DNA from 2 places in the Paenibacillus pedocola genome. Region 2 is predicted to be linked to the other one. Evidence: a T-box and tRNA genes for the amino acid it is inferred to sense, from the RefSeq annotation. Region 2 holds a T-box; the other holds one or more tRNA genes.

Region 1 (7,903 bases), 2.7 Mb from region 2:
CCATCTGCTAAGGCTAAATACTACCTGGCGACCGATAGTGAAACAGTACCGTGAGGGAAAGGTGAAAAGCACCCCGGAAGGGGAGTGAAATAGAACCTGAAACCGTGTGCTTACAAAAAGTCAGAGCCCGTTTTAGGGGTGATGGCGTGCCTTTTGTAGAATGAACCGGCGAGTTACGTTTAACATGCAAGGTTAAGGTGAGAAGCCGGAGCCGCAGCGAAAGCGAGTCTGAATAGGGCGATTTAGTATGTGGACGTAGACCCGAAACCGTGTGATCTACCCCTGTCCAGGGTGAAGGTGCGGTAACACGCACTGGAGGCCCGAACCCACGTATGTTGAAAAATACGGGGATGAGGTGGGGGTAGCGGAGAAATTCCAATCGAACTCGGAGATAGCTGGTTCTCCCCGAAATAGCTTTAGGGCTAGCCTCGGTGAATGGAGTGGTGGAGGTAGAGCACTGATTGGGTGCGGGGCCCGCAAGGGTTACCAAGCTCAGTCAAACTCCGAATGCCATTTACTTCTTGCCGGGAGTCAGACAGTGAGTGCTAAGATCCATTGTCAAAAGGGAAACAGCCCAGACCATCAGCTAAGGTCCCCAAGTGTGTGTTAAGTGGGAAAGGATGTGGAGTTGCACAGACAACCAGGATGTTGGCTTAGAAGCAGCCACCATTGAAAGAGTGCGTAATAGCTCACTGGTCGAGTGACTCTGCGCCGAAAATGTAACGGGGCTAAACACACCACCGAAGCTATGGCTAGATACGTATGTATCTGGGGTAGGGGAGCGTTGTATGTGGGTTGAAGGTGTACCGTAAGGAGCGCTGGACAGCATACAAGTGAGAATGCCGGTATGAGTAACGAAAAGATCAGTGAGAATCTGATCCGCCGAAAGCCCAAGGTTTCCTGAGGAAGGCTCGTCCGCTCAGGGTAAGTCGGGACCTAAGGCGAGGCCGAAAGGCGTAGTCGAAGGACAACAGTTTGAAATTACTGTACCACCGTAATCCGCTATGAGCGATGGGGTGACGCAGGAGGGTAGTGACGCGGACTGATGGATGTCCGTCTAAGCAGTGAGGCTGGTGTGTAGGCAAATCCGCACATCGTAAGGCTGGGCTGTGATGGGGAGCGAAAATTATAGTAGCGAAGGTCATGATCTCACACTGCCAAGAAAAGCCTCTAGCCAGGAGAAGGTGCCCGTACCGCAAACCGACACAGGTAGGCGAGAAGAGAATTCTAAGGCGCGCGGAAGAACTCTCGTTAAGGAACTCGGCAAAATGACCCCGTAACTTCGGGAGAAGGGGTGCCTCGGTAGGGTGAATAGCCCGAGGGGGCCGCAGTGAAAAGGCCCAAGCGACTGTTTAGCAAAAACACAGGTCTGTGCGAAGCCGCAAGGCGAAGTATACGGGCTGACGCCTGCCCGGTGCTGGAAGGTTAAGGGGAGTGGTTAGGGGCAACCCGAAGCTATGAACCGAAGCCCCAGTAAACGGCGGCCGTAACTATAACGGTCCTAAGGTAGCGAAATTCCTTGTCAGGTAAATTCTGACCCGCACGAATGGCGTAACGACTTGGGCGCTGTCTCAACGAGAGATCCGGTGAAATTTTAATACCTGTGAAGATGCAGGTTACCCGCGACAAGACGGAAAGACCCCATGGAGCTTTACTGCAGCTTGATATTGAATTTGGGTACGATCTGTACAGGATAGGTGGGAGCCGTAGAGGCAGGAGCGCAAGCTTCTGCGGAGGCGCCGTTGGGATACCACCCTGATCGTATCTAGGTTCTAACCTGGTACCCTAAGCGGGTACGGGGACCGTGTCAGGCGGGCAGTTTGACTGGGGCGGTCGCCTCCTAAAGAGTAACGGAGGCGTTCAAAGGTTCCCTCAGAATGGTTGGAAATCATTCGAAGAGTGCAAAGGCATAAGGGAGCTTGACTGCGAGACCTACAAGTCGAGCAGGGACGAAAGTCGGACTTAGTGATCCGGTGGTACCGCATGGAAGGGCCATCGCTCAACGGATAAAAGCTACCCTGGGGATAACAGGCTTATCTCCCCCAAGAGTCCACATCGACGGGGAGGTTTGGCACCTCGATGTCGGCTCATCGCATCCTGGGGCTGAAGTAGGTCCCAAGGGTTGGGCTGTTCGCCCATTAAAGCGGTACGCGAGCTGGGTTCAGAACGTCGTGAGACAGTTCGGTCCCTATCTGTCGTGGGCGCAGGAAATTTGAGAGGAGCTGTCCTTAGTACGAGAGGACCGGGATGGACGTACCGCTGGTGCACCAGTTGTTTCGCCAGAAGCATGGCTGGGTAGCTACGTACGGACGGGATAAGCGCTGAAAGCATCTAAGCGTGAAGCCCCCCTCAAGATGAGATTTCCCAATTAGTAAGACCCCTTGAAGACGACGAGGTAGATAGGTTGGAGGTGGAAGTGCAGTAATGCATGGAGCTGACCAATACTAATCGGTCGAGGGCTTATCCAAATTTCGAAGAACGCAGATTTGTTTCGGATTCAGTTTTCAGGAATTAAGGTTCCTGAATGGATTTACATGGCACCATATCGTTTGGAGAGATACCCAAGTGGCTATAAGGGGACCCTCTGCTAAGGGGTTAGACTGCGTAAGCGGTGCGAGGGTTCGAATCCCTCTCTCTCCGCCATTATAAATCCAAAACCTAATTATTGTGGCGGCGTAGCTCAGCTGGCTAGAGCGTACGGTTCATACCCGTGAGGTCGGGGGTTCGATCCCCTCTGCCGCTACCATATTTCCCGGAGGCTTAGCTCAGCTGGGAGAGCATCTGCCTTACAAGCAGAGGGTCGGGGGTTCGAACCCCTCAGCCTCCACCATTTTCACTTTAAGAATATTTTCACACTGTGCCGGTGTAGCTCAATTGGTAGAGCAACTGACTTGTAATCAGTAGGTTGGGGGTTCAAGTCCTCTCGCCGGCACCATTATTTTTACAAATGCGGAACCGTGGTGTAGTTGGCCTAACATGCCTGCCTGTCACGCAGGAGATCGCGGGTTCGAATCCCGTCGGTTCCGCCATTTTATGTTTTAAGGCTTGTTTTTGGCTCGGTAGCTCAGTCGGTAGAGCAAAGGACTGAAAATCCTTGTGTCGGGGGTTCGATTCCCTCCCGCGCCACCATATTACGGAGGCTTAGCGAAGTGGCCAAACGCATCAGACTGTAAATCTGCTCACGTACGTGTTCGGTGGTTCGAATCCATCAGCCTCCACCAGTTTTATGAGCCATTAGCTCAGTTGGTAGAGCACCTGACTTTTAATCAGGGTGTCGAAGGTTCGAGTCCTTCATGGCTCATTCCAAACAGAAAGTCATCATCTTCGGATGGTGGCTTTTTTGTGTTTTCAGAACTCAATTCAGCCTTTTTATAGTCTTCAAGTTTAAAATTTCTTGCTTCGTTTAATTATAAGTTTATAATGCTGAGCAGAAATGAGTGATTTCTATGATATATGATGCAATTATTGTTGGCGGCGGATTTGCCGGGCTTCAGGCGGCGATTCAATTAGGACGGTACTCTGCACATCGGGTGCTGGTAATTGATGCAGGAGGCGGGAGATCTCATCTTTGCCGGACCTATCATAATATCCTGGGCTGGCCGGATGGAGTATCGGGTGACGAAATACGTGCAAGAGGCCGACGGCAGGCTGAAGTGGCTGGTGTGGAATTCATCTCAGACAAAGTCGTTAAAGCGGATAAGTATGAACAGCTCTTCCTCTTAACCGGAGAGCGAGGCCGCCAATACGAAAGCAAAACCTTGCTGCTGGCTACAGGGGTAATGGATCGCTTTCCGGAACTGCCGGGACTTGTACCGACACTTGGCAAATCTGTGTATGTCTGTCCTGACTGTGACGGCTTTGAGATTCAGGACCGTCAGACGGTGCTGCTGGGTTCTGGTGATGCTGGCGCGCATATGGCTTTTATTTTGCGGGAACGTACGGGAGATCTGACCTACATTAATCATGAACATGAACCCGTGTCTGAGGAGAATCTCACACGCCTCCAGGCAGAGGGAATTATCTATATTGAACAAGCAGCTACCCACATAGTACAAGAGAATGACGGGATGATTAAAGGAGTTGCTTTACAGGATGGCACTCACCTTGCGGCAGAGCGCGGGTTTATTGCCTTTGGGAGAAATGCGGTGCATTCCGAGCTTGCCGCCCAGCTGGGGGTCACGCTGCATAAAAACAGGCATATTGAGGTAAATAGACGTTCCTTAATGACGAATGTGGAGCATTTGTGGGTAGCCGGCGACGTTGCCGTTCATGCGGAGCAAGCCACAGTGGCTATGGGTGAAGGGGCGATAGCTGGGATCTGGATGCATAAGGCACTGAAAAAGATAAATCCCATTGTATTGCCATTATCCAAGTCCGCAGCTTTGAGTACGGAGAAACGCTGATTTTCCAGTGGAGGGTCAAGTTCACTTATCATTCAGATAGGCCTGGCCGCATAATGTTGCAGAATATGATAAAATAGGCGAAAAGAGCAAAAGTGGTGGAGAATGGTGACGATGGATAGTGAGGCATTGCGTCAAAAATTGGAGCAGCTCACCGGAAAGAGAGCCGGAATCAAACAGCTCGGACGGCAGCATTCAGCTTCCCTATTTGGCGTGGGTACGGAAGAGCAGGAGCAGCCTGTTACGCACGATGGTTATCTATGGGTTCCTTTATATGAGAATGAAGGCCGGATCACTGCGGTATGGGTGGAGATGGAGGGTCTTACGGGTCTGGAACTGCAATTGGTTAATTATGCGGCGCGTAATTATGCCATTGCCCTTAAGGCTACCGGACTAAAAGAAGAGGGTGAGGTCGAAGCCCGGCAGCTAAGCGGCTGGCTTAACTCACAGCTGGAGCAAGAGAAGAATGATGCTGAAATTCCTGATGATATGACGCTTAAGGGCCGCCTATTCGGAGATATGGTCCCCTTTCTGCTGGTCAGTGAGAATGTGCATAATCCGCAGCTGACCTACCGGTCGCTGATGAAGCTGTTGCGCAATTATTTCGAGAATGATATTTTACTTATCCCCCTGCAGGAGAAAGAATGGTTAATTTTAGCCCGTAAGGAACTGCTCACCGGCGGGGATGATAAGGAAGATGAGGAAGAAAGTGAAGATGACCTCCTGGCTCAGACCAGTATGGGGCTGCACGAACTGATCGCCAGCGAGTGGGTCGGTGTATTTCATCTGGCTGTGGCACCTGCCATCATTCCCGTAAAAGGTTTGACCGGTTCGGTCGCATTGCTGCGGGAGACGATTGTACTCGGACGGATTTTTCAGGTTGGCGAGTATATCCACCTTCCATGGGAGCTGCATATGGAGCGTCTGATAAACAGTATTCCAGATGAACGGCGCAGACAGCTGCTGGGACAGATCGGCGACTATTCTTCTGTATTGGCCGATAAAGAAATGCTGCTTACACTGGAGACTTTTTTCGAAATGGACTGTAATGTGAGTGAGACGGCGAAGAAGCTCTACATCCACCGTAATACATTGCTGTACCGGCTGGATAAGATCAAACAGGAGACCGGGGCCGATGTGCGGAGCTTTGGCGATGCGGCGATTGTGAAATTAGCAATGTTATTGTATAAAGTGACGAAAAGAAAATAGGTTTTTTGTGAACGTTACAAATAGCCAGCAGGGCACGTCTGGGGTAAGATAAACGTACAAGAAAGCGATTTATTTTTTATTCTAATAATAAACTCGAGGGGGAAATACAATGGCAGGCGTACGTTTAGAGCATATTTTCAAAAAATACCCGGGTTCAGATAAAGCAACAGTAATGGATATCAATCTTGATATTAAAGATAAGGAATTTCTCGTATTGGTTGGACCTTCCGGTTGCGGTAAATCCACAACACTGCGTATGATCGCAGGCTTGGAAGAAATCTCCGAAGGTAAAATGTACATTGGCGATCGTGTAGTCAATGACGTTGCTCCTAAAGACCGCGATATCGCGATGGTATTCCAATCCTACGCCCTGTACCCGCACATGAGCGTGTACCAAAACATGGCATTCGGTTTGAAACTGCGTAAAGTGAAGAAAGAAGAAATCGACAAGAAAGTGCGCGAAGCAGCTAAGATCCTCGATATCGAGCACTTGCTGGAACGTAAACCTAAGGCTCTGTCCGGTGGTCAACGTCAACGTGTCGCTTTGGGCCGTGCGATCGTCCGCGATCCACAAGTCTTCCTGATGGATGAGCCTCTTTCCAACTTGGATGCTAAACTTCGTGGTCAAATGCGCGCAGAAATCACTAAACTGGTTAAACGCCTTGAAACCACTTGTATCTATGTAACGCATGACCAGACAGAAGCTATGACGATGGGTGACCGTATCGTAGTTATGTATGACGGTATCATTCAACAGGCTGCTTCCCCTGAAGAACTGTACAATGAGCCTACGAACCTGTTCGTAGCCGGATTTATCGGTTCCCCTACAATGAACTTTATCAATGGTACTTTGTCCGAGGTGAACGGTTCTGTACGTTTCCGCGCTGAGAACCTTGATGTTGAAGTTCCAGGCGGCAAAGCAACACTGCTGCGCAGCAAAGGATATATCGGTAAAGATGTGATCATGGGCGTTCGTCCAGAAGATATCCATGAAGAGCCAGTATTCCTAGAAGCTTCCCCGAACACAATCTTCACTTCGCTGGTTGATGTTACAGAAAACCTTGGTCATGAAATGCTCCTCTACTTGAGCGGCCTTGGCGCAAGCACTGTAATTGCCCGTGTAGATGGACGTTCCACTACCCGTGAAGGCAGCAAGCCTAAATTGGCTATCGACATGAACAAAATTCACCTCTTTGATAAAGAGTCTGAACTGAACATTTTGCTGGGATAAGATATACAGCTTTCCCGTTTAGAGAAGCCGCCTGAAAGGGCGGCTTTTTTGTTTGCTTACATCTTCCCGATGCCACGGACTAACAGGTATTAAGATTGCATTCATAGACGTTATCAATTAAGATAGCAGGAGAATTACCTACGGATGGGATAGGGAAGAGTTGCTGACCAGACGCGGGAAGGCGGACTAAACCGCAGGTGACGAAAGGAAGAACATACATGGCTAAGAAGGTAAAAGTATCTGAATTGGTACAGCATTTTCAATTAGAAGTGGTTTCCGGGCATGAAGGTCTAAAAAGACCAATTACAGTAGATGACCTGAATCGTCCCGGGCTGGAAATGGCCGGTTATTTCGAATATTATCCCGAAGAACGTGTGCAGCTGCTCGGTAAGACAGAGTTGGCGTTCTTTTCTATGCTTCCTGAGGAAGAGCGTAAAAGCCGGATCCGCGGGATTTGTAATGATAATACCCCGTGTATTGTGATTACTAGAGCTTTGGAGGTGCCGCAGGAGCTGATTGATATCAGCAACGAGAAGGGACTTCCGGTACTGCGCAGCTCGATGGCTACAACCATTTTTTCCAGTAGATTAACCAGCTTCCTTGAAGGCAGACTCGCTCCTACAGCCACGATTCATGGAGTGCTCTGTGATGTATACGGTGTGGGGATGCTGATTACAGGCAGCAGCGGGATTGGTAAGAGCGAAACAGCCCTTGAGCTCGTTAAGCGCGGACACCGCCTGATCGCCGATGATGCCGTGGAGATTCGCCAGACCTCCGACAATCAGCTTCATGGTACAGCACCGGAATTGATCCGCCACCTGCTGGAAATCCGCGGGGTAGGGATTATTAATGTAATGACGCTCTTTGGCGCAGGAGCCATCCGTAACCATAAGCGTATTACGCTTGTTGTACGTCTCGAAGCATGGCAGCAGGACAAACAATACGACCGGCTGGGTCTTGATGAGGAAACCACCCGGATTATCGATACAGATGTTCCTCTTGTAACGATTCCCGTTCGTCCGGGCCGAAACCTTGCTGTTATTATTGAAGTTGCGGCAATGAA
Region 2 (7,903 bases):
AATTCCTCCGGTGAACGGATTGGCCCCTTCGAAGTCGAAAGCAAGCTGATAGAGCATCCGGCAGTGGCGGAGGCGGGAGTCATCGGCAAACCGGATGTGCTGAGGGGAGAGATCATCAAAGCATTCATCTCTTTGCGGGAGGGCTACCTGCCCTCACTGGAGCTTAAGGATGAGATCGCTGCCTTTGTCAAAGCGGGGTTATCCGCGCATGCGGCCCCCCGGGAGATTGAATTCAAGGATAAGCTGCCGAAAACCCGCTCGGGCAAAATCATGCGCCGGGTGTTAAAGGCCTGGGAGCTTCATCTTCCGGCTGGAGACCTGTCGACAATCGAGGATTAGGCGTGCTTAAGCAGTATACGCAAAAAACACCGATTCCCGCACTTTCGTGAGGAATCGGTGTTTTTGCGTTTTGAAAGGCCGGCCTGGAGCGGTTACTTTGTTTTCCCGGCACCCTTACCACCGGGAGCAGCATTATTGCTTCCGCCGGCAGCATCGTTACCTCCGCCGGCAGCGTTATTGCCTCCGCCGGCAGCGTTATTGCCTCCACCGGCAGAGTCGTTACCCCCGCCGGCAGCGTTGCTGCTACCGCCAGCGGCGTTATTCCCACTGCCAGTTGGTACATCCGAGCTGCCTGGATCCACAATAATCATCCCGGGATCTTCGGTTCCTTCAGGTACCGCGCCTCCGTCAGGAGTCGGATCAGTTCCCGGCAGCGCTTCTGGTGTCGGCGTTACCTCCGGTGTCGGAGCAGCACCGCCTGCTACGCTGCCTGATGCTGTCTCATGGCCGGCTACATCTACAGCGGTCACGTAGAAGGTTGCATTTACGGTCTCTGGTGTGCCGGGCGAGAAGACGGTATTTTCACCGGCGGAAATGACCGCCTGCTTCTTGAAGGTACCTCCGTTTAAGGAGCGGTACAACCGGTAGCCTACAACGTCGGATGAGCTGCTTGGGGTAAAGGTTACAACGGCTTTACCGGAGCTGTAGGAGACATTAACTCCGCCTGGAGCCGCGGGTGCGTTTCCGTCATCAACACGCGGGTCTACTTCCGTTGGGAAGTCGGTCTTGGCATCCTCCGGCATATAGTATTCCAGCGGTTCATGCTCCTTCATAGCCGGGAAAGCAGCCAGTAGTTCTTTGACCAGATCCTGAATCGGCTTCTCACGCTTGACGACGATTTTCTCCTTCAGGAAATCCTCCGGTGTGCCTTCCAAAGGCAGATAGTTTACGCCGCCATATGTTATATATTTGGCTTTGGAGATACCGTCATCGCTATCTTTAGGCACATATTTGGTATTGAACAGGTCTGTTGTGAATTTGTCGGTCAGATCCGTAGGAAGCTTGCCGCTGTAAGCGGAGACTGTCTTTTTGACGATACCCTCAGGCTTAGTGAACGCTTTGGTTACGAACAAATCAGGCTGTTTCTCGATCACCTTGTTCATTACCTTAGTCCAGAGCGTCTGTGCCTGCCGTTTTTGGGCATCACCCTGGAGGGTGTTGATCTGCTCTTTATAGCCTACCCACATACCCAGTGTAACATCTGGTGTGTAGCCCATAAACCACACATCTCCATAGTTCTGTGTAGATCCGGTCTTCCCGACAATCGGCACTTCTTTGAAATGCTTATAATTGCTTCTTACCGTGCTTGCTGTACCTTCGGTAATAACCGTACGCAGCATGTCGGTCATAAGATAAGCCGTCTGTTCGGAGAATACCTGCTCCGGATTCACTTTATGCTGATACACAATTTTACCTTGCGAATCTACGATCTTCTCGATCATATAGGCGTCGTTAAAAGCGCCTTTGTTACCGATGGAAGAGTAGGCATTCGTTAATTCTTCTACGGACACCCCGTAACGCAGCCCCCCGATAACCCCGGTTTGCGCATTATAGTCATCGTCCTGAATGGTGGTGATCCCCAGTTTCTTAGTGAAAGCCCAGGAGGCTTCGATCCCTACCTTGTCATTAAACAGTTTAAGGGCAGGAAGGTTCAAGGATTTGTTGAGCGCATAGCGTGCTGTAACGAGCCCCTGATAGCGGTTATTGGCATTCTTCGGAATATGGAATCCCTTGGTGCCGTCCTTCAAAATAATCGGCGCATCGTCCAAGATACTGGCAGGCTGAATTAATCCGGCGTCAAGCGCAGGCAGGTATGCGGCAATTGGCTTCATGGTGGAACCCGGTTGACGAACCATCTGCGTGGCGTAGTTCATCTGCTCGATATTGAAGTCACGGCCCTCGATCATCCCGAGAATGGCCCCGGTTTTGTTATCGATCATCATGCCCGCAGTCTGTTCTTTGCCTCTTGATTTACTATCCTTGGTAAAGTTGTCGCTGTCTTCAGAAATGCTGTGCATCGCGCTGTACACTTTTTTGTCAATAGTGGTGTATACACGGTAACCGCCGGTCATAAGCTGCTGGCGTGCTTCCTCGAGTAGTACGGTGTCATCTGTAGAAGCGGCGGGATCTGCTGCGTCAGTCTTCTCTTCATTCATGGAGAGCAGGATCTCTGCAGCCTTGCGTTCCGTTTCCAGCATCAGATAAGGATATGTAGCGTACGCTTTCTTCGTGTGCGGAGCCAGGGATGCCTTGATGTCGAACAGCAACGCTTCATCATATTGTGAGGTGGTGATTTTGTTCTCTTCGAGCATCCGGCGCAGGACCAGCTTCTGGCGGTCCATGGCACGGCCAAAGGCAGTTTCGTTGAATTCGCCTACTCCGTTAAAAGCGGAATACTTGGAAGGAAGCTGCGGAAGCCCGGCTAAGTATGCGGCTTGGGCAATATTCAGCTTGTCGAGATCATCGAGCCCAAAGATCCCCTTGGCTGCAGCTTTGATGCCGTATACATTATAACCGTTTGATCCGTTCCCAAAGGGAACCTTGTTAAGATAAGCTGTAATAATTTCCTGTTTGGACAAAAAACGCTCCAGCCGCAGAGACAGCAGGATTTCTTTTACTTTGCGGTCTTCTGTGCGGTCCAGATTCAAAAATACACGTCTTGCCAGCTGCTGGGTGAGTGTACTGCCTCCGGTCTGAACGGATTCATTAAGCAGCTTCTGTTTGACGGCACGCAGAGTGCCGCTGAAATCGACTCCTTTGTGGTCATAGAAATTATTGTCCTCTATAGCGAGAACGGCATCGATCACTAGCTGTGGAATATCATTAAACTCAATAAGCCTGCGGTCTTCTTCAGTGCGAAGCTGACCGATAGGCTGGCCGTCACGGAAATAAGCAAAGCCGGTGATGGCGTTCTGGCTGACTTGCTGCTGAATCAATTCTTCGGAGCGCACAGGGTCATCTTTTACTATGGAAGTGACATAGCCTGCCACGGCACCGCCTGCAAACAGAATGCCCAGGATGCCGAGTATAAACATCCACTTTACGACTGAACCGAACCTGCGGAGCCAGGATCTTCGCGCGGGACGCTGTTTTGCGGTCTTCTTCTTGTTCTCCTCAACCATCGACGATAATCCTCCTTTTAACGGAACTATTATAGCACAATTTGCCGATTTTGAATGCGCTTCTGCCCGGAAACCCGGTTTGCGGGGGTGTTGACTTGTTAAAAGCAACTGTGGTATAAATTTACTCAATTGGATATTCAAAAAGCATTGAAGGACATCAGTAGAAGGCAAGCCAGGTGTTTCAGAGAGCCGGTGGGTGGTGCGAACCGGCAGCAGGCCCCTTTGAATTACAGTCTGGAGCTGTCCGGAGGAACATCAGGCGCTAACGTGCTTGCTCAGTAGTCCGGAACCGGGGCGTGCCCCGTTATCGCAATGAAGTGAAGGATTACGTCCCGCGTCCCGGCGCGGCGGATCTTTAATTAGGGTGGTACCGCGAGTCTTTGACTCGTCCCTTTGTGGGATGAGTGAAAGGCTCTTTTTGTGTTGCTGAACAGGAAACAAAGAATCACTATTCATGGACAGATTGTTTAAGGAGGAGTAATTATGAATTGGAAAGAGTTGACTCTCACACAGCAGCTGGAAGTGGAAAGGCAGCTGGAAGCGGTCTCACGTGGTGCAATGGAAATTGTACCGCAGGAGGAATTGCGAGGCAAGCTGATAAAGTCTGTGGTGACAGGGGTTCCGCTAAACATAAAGCTGGGGCTTGATCCCTCGGCGCCTGATATTCATATCGGGCATACGGTTGTACTTCATAAGCTGCGCCAATTTCAGGAATTTGGACATGTCATTCAGCTGATCATCGGAGATTTCACCGGACGGATCGGCGACCCCACAGGTAAATCTGAGACACGGAAACAGCTTAGTGAGGAAGATGTGCAGCGTAATGCCATGACTTATAAGCAGCAGGTGTACAAGATCCTTGATCCGGAAAAGACACAGATACTATGCAACTCGGATTGGCTGAGTCCGATGACTTTTGCGGAGGTAGTGAATCTATCGGCAAAGGTAACCGTAGCCCGGATGATGGAGCGTGACGACTTCACCAAACGTTTCCAGGGCGGCCAGGCCATCAGCATTCATGAATTTTTCTACCCGCTGATGCAGGGGATGGATTCAGTGGCGAACGGGACGGATGTTGAGATCGGCGGTATGGATCAGAAATTCAATATATTGATGGGACGCACCCTGCAGAAGGAATACGGGGCAGAGCCGCAGGTAATTATGCTGATGCCGCTGCTCGAAGGGTTAGACGGAGTGAAGAAAATGAGTAAAAGTCTCGGAAACTACATCGGTATCGATGAAAAGCCGAGTGAAATGTACGGGAAAGCAATGTCTATTCCGGATGAGCTGATGCTGAGATACTATGAAATGGTTACGGACCTCAGCAATGGGGAGCTGGATACGCTTAAGGAAGCTCTGTCTTCCGGAAAGGCACATCCAAGAGATGTCAAAATGCAGCTGGCCTACACCTTTGTACGCATGTACCATGGTATAGCGGCAGCGGAGGCCGCGCAGCAGCATTTCATCACCGTGTTCCAGCAGCGTGTCCTGCCTGAGGATATTGAAGCTCACACCCTTCCGGCAGAAATGCTGGTGAACGGCACGCTCGCGCTGGTTAAGCTTCTGACCCTCCTGGGCTTTGCAGACTCAAACAGTGAGGCAAGAAGGAGCATCCAGCAGGGCGCAGTGAAGCTGAACGGGATGAAGCTGGAGGACCCGAACGGGGTAATTAAGCCGCAGGACGGGGATATTGTTCAGGTAGGTAAGCGGAAGTTCGCTAAATTGATCTTTTCATAACGAAGCTGAGCACAAAAAAAGCCTCCGGAAAACCGGAGGCTTTGATGGATTCGCGTAAACGCGAAATCTTAACGGTTGTAGAATTCGACGATTTGCTTTTCATCGATATCTTGGGACAGCTCGGCACGTTCTGGCAAACGGATGTATTTGCCTTCGAAAGAGCCATCAGCATATTCCAGATAGCCTGGAAGGTGGGAACGGTTATCCAAAGCTTCTTTGATCGAAGTCATGGAGCGGCTTCTTTCGCGAAGTCCGATAACGTCGCCTACACTTACACGGTAAGAAGCGATGTCGACTTTTTTACCGTTAACGGTTACGTGGCCGTGGGATACCAGCTGACGTGCGCCTGCACGGGAGTTAGCAAAACCAAGACGGTAAACCAGGTTGTCCAAACGGCTTTCGAGCAGGAACATGAAGTTTTCGCCCGCGATACCTTGGAGCTTTTGTGCTTTGGTGAAGAGAGTTTTAAACTGTTTTTCACCCAAGCCGTACATGTGGCGCAGTTTTTGTTTTTCCAAAAGCTGCATTCCGTAGTTACTTACTTTTCTGCGTTGGTTAGCGCCGTGCTGTCCTGGTGGGAAAGGGCGTTTCAGGTCTTTGCCTGTACCGCTAAGGGAAATGCCCAGACGGCGGCTGAGTTTGAATTTAGGTCCGGTGTAACGTGCCATGATATAGTAGACTCCTTTATAATTGAAATTTCATGTTAGGGCCTATTTGTGCCGCAAATCGTATCCGTGAAAGCGTGTATTTGGTTTCACTCTGCCGGGGAAGTTCAGCCGCTGCCCTGGCAGTAACGAAATGCGTGAGGGTGACACAACGTTACGCCCAGTAAGACTTCTTACAGTCTTGTTCAACAATAAATATTATATGAAAACAATATATAATGTCAAGCGCATCTTTAAAGAGATTTTGTCTATCTTTGTCGTTAGTTCTTTGGTCCTAAAAAAAATCCCGGTTTTCAGGAAAATATAATGCATTGCAGGAAAAAAGAGAGTAAAATATAGCTAATTAGATGTTATCGGAAAGAAATTCATTTGAGATGCAAAGGGGATCCTTTTTATGTCGGAACAGGAAGCATATGGTCGTAAAGACAATCGTATGCTGTTGCAGGACACGATGCAATCAAGCGGAGAGTTCAATGATCCCGCCGCATGGCTCAAGGAAACGGATATTGTATCCTATGATTTCCCGTATGCAGCCGAATTGATTGCAGAGAGCTTCAGAGAATGGCGGGGACAGGCTGTCCCCCCGTTCGCAAAGTTGTGGGAATGGTGCGTGCTGAGTTTCGACGGGAAGTGGCTTGAGGCCATTGACGGGTCCGGAGCACGGAGTGAACGCTGGAAAGCGCAGTGGGAAGCAGAGGCGGCATATTCTCTTCGCTCCGGAAAGCTTTATTCGGCAGAAGAACGGACAACTGAACCGGCGATGGTGCTGCTGACGATTCCTGTATTTACCAGAGGTCTCGGAGAAATATTTGCCCTGCTCGGCTGTGCAATGACAGCAGAGCAATATGAACAGGGGGGAGTGCATACGGCGGAAGCGATGGCTATGCATTTCCAGACCTGCTTTTACCACAGATTCGAACATGTTTTTGTGTCTGATCTGGCAGGAGTGCATCAGCATGCGGAACGGGAAAGCAGCCGCCGGTCATTACTGTTTCAGATCGTTCAGCGGATGCATGACAATATCGATGTTAACGCTGTGCTGACTGAAGTCATCGACAGCATCTCAGCGATGTATCCGGGAGCCCGGCTGGATCTTTTCATGTCCCAGGATCACCGCAGCACTCATCCACAAGTCAAGCCGCTTCCGTTTCGTTGGGGCGATGATGACGTCTGCGCCAAAGCCTTCAAGGACGGGCGTGTAGCCCTTCACGCTGGACCTGATAAGAGGTCTGTGGAAATCGGACTGCCGCTTGGAGGTAAGCAGGGCGTATACGGCGTTTTTCATATGGTGCTGGACAGGCCGGCATTTCCCGATGTGGATCTCCGCTTTCTTTCAATGGTAGCAGATACTGCGGGGACTGCTTTTGAGAACGCCAAGCTGTATGAGCGCTCTAATCAGCTAATCCGTGAGCTGAGGATGAGTAATGAGCTGACCCAGCGTCTGAACCAGAGCTTGCGTCTCGGAGATATTTTTCAATATGCCTTTGAAGAGCTGCTGGAGATGTTCGACGCGGATTACTGCTGTATCCTGCATCTTAATGAAGAAAAGGGCGGCCTCGAAGCGATTGCCTGCAATTACCAGCCGCTTCGCGGTGAGATTATTGATGCGGGCAATGGACTCGGGGGGAAGGTTTATACCACGGGTGAGCCCATTATAGTGTCTAACTATAGAGATGCCGAAGATACCTCATCCAAGCTTATGCAGGCAACACACTCACAGTCACTTATTGCTACTCCGCTGAGTGTCGGCGGGGAAGTGCGCGGAGCGATCATGCTGGCCCACCGTGAACCACAGTTCTTCTCCTATGACAGCTTCAGGCTGCTGCAGGCGATGGCCGGTCATATCGGACTAGCCGTAGGCAATGCGCGTTTGCATGCAGAGGTTCGTTACCTGGCGAACCGGGACAGCCTGACCGGGCTATATGCCCGCCATTATCTGGACGAGGAGATCAAGGAAAGGCAGTCCAAGGACTTCTGCGGATCCTTGATTGTCGTCGATATCGATCAGTTCAAAATGGTCAACGACACCTACGGGCATCA

The links. The T-box of region 2 lies ahead of tyrS (tyrosine--tRNA ligase). A T-box ahead of a tRNA ligase gene usually reads a tRNA of that ligase, here a tRNA-Tyr.
Region 1: it encodes a tRNA-Tyr, which carries the amino acid that the T-box ahead of tyrS (tyrosine--tRNA ligase) is inferred to sense. The anticodon was not compared.

Annotation. Positions count from the first base shown of each region.
Region 1 is NZ_CP134223.1:133,942-141,844, forward strand. It holds rRNA gene QU597_RS00655 (23S ribosomal RNA) at 1-2,468, shown strand, start outside; tRNA gene QU597_RS00660 (tRNA-Ser) at 2,552-2,643, shown strand; tRNA gene QU597_RS00665 (tRNA-Met) at 2,670-2,746, shown strand; tRNA gene QU597_RS00670 (tRNA-Val) at 2,755-2,830, shown strand; tRNA gene QU597_RS00675 (tRNA-Thr) at 2,860-2,935, shown strand; tRNA gene QU597_RS00680 (tRNA-Asp) at 2,952-3,029, shown strand; tRNA gene QU597_RS00685 (tRNA-Phe) at 3,054-3,129, shown strand; tRNA gene QU597_RS00690 (tRNA-Tyr) at 3,136-3,221, shown strand; tRNA gene QU597_RS00695 (tRNA-Lys) at 3,229-3,301, shown strand; gene QU597_RS00700 (NAD(P)/FAD-dependent oxidoreductase) at 3,447-4,403, shown strand; gene QU597_RS00705 (PucR family transcriptional regulator) at 4,515-5,609, shown strand; gene QU597_RS00710 (ABC transporter ATP-binding protein) at 5,719-6,840, shown strand; gene hprK (HPr(Ser) kinase/phosphatase) at 7,059-7,903, shown strand, end outside.
Region 2 is NZ_CP134223.1:2,799,597-2,807,499, forward strand. It holds gene acsA (acetate--CoA ligase) at 1-339, shown strand, start outside; gene QU597_RS12040 (transglycosylase domain-containing protein) at 432-3,461, opposite strand; T-box leader at 3,600-3,857, shown strand; gene tyrS (tyrosine--tRNA ligase) at 3,945-5,198, shown strand; gene rpsD (30S ribosomal protein S4) at 5,267-5,866, opposite strand; gene QU597_RS12055 (sensor domain-containing diguanylate cyclase) at 6,258-7,903, shown strand, end outside.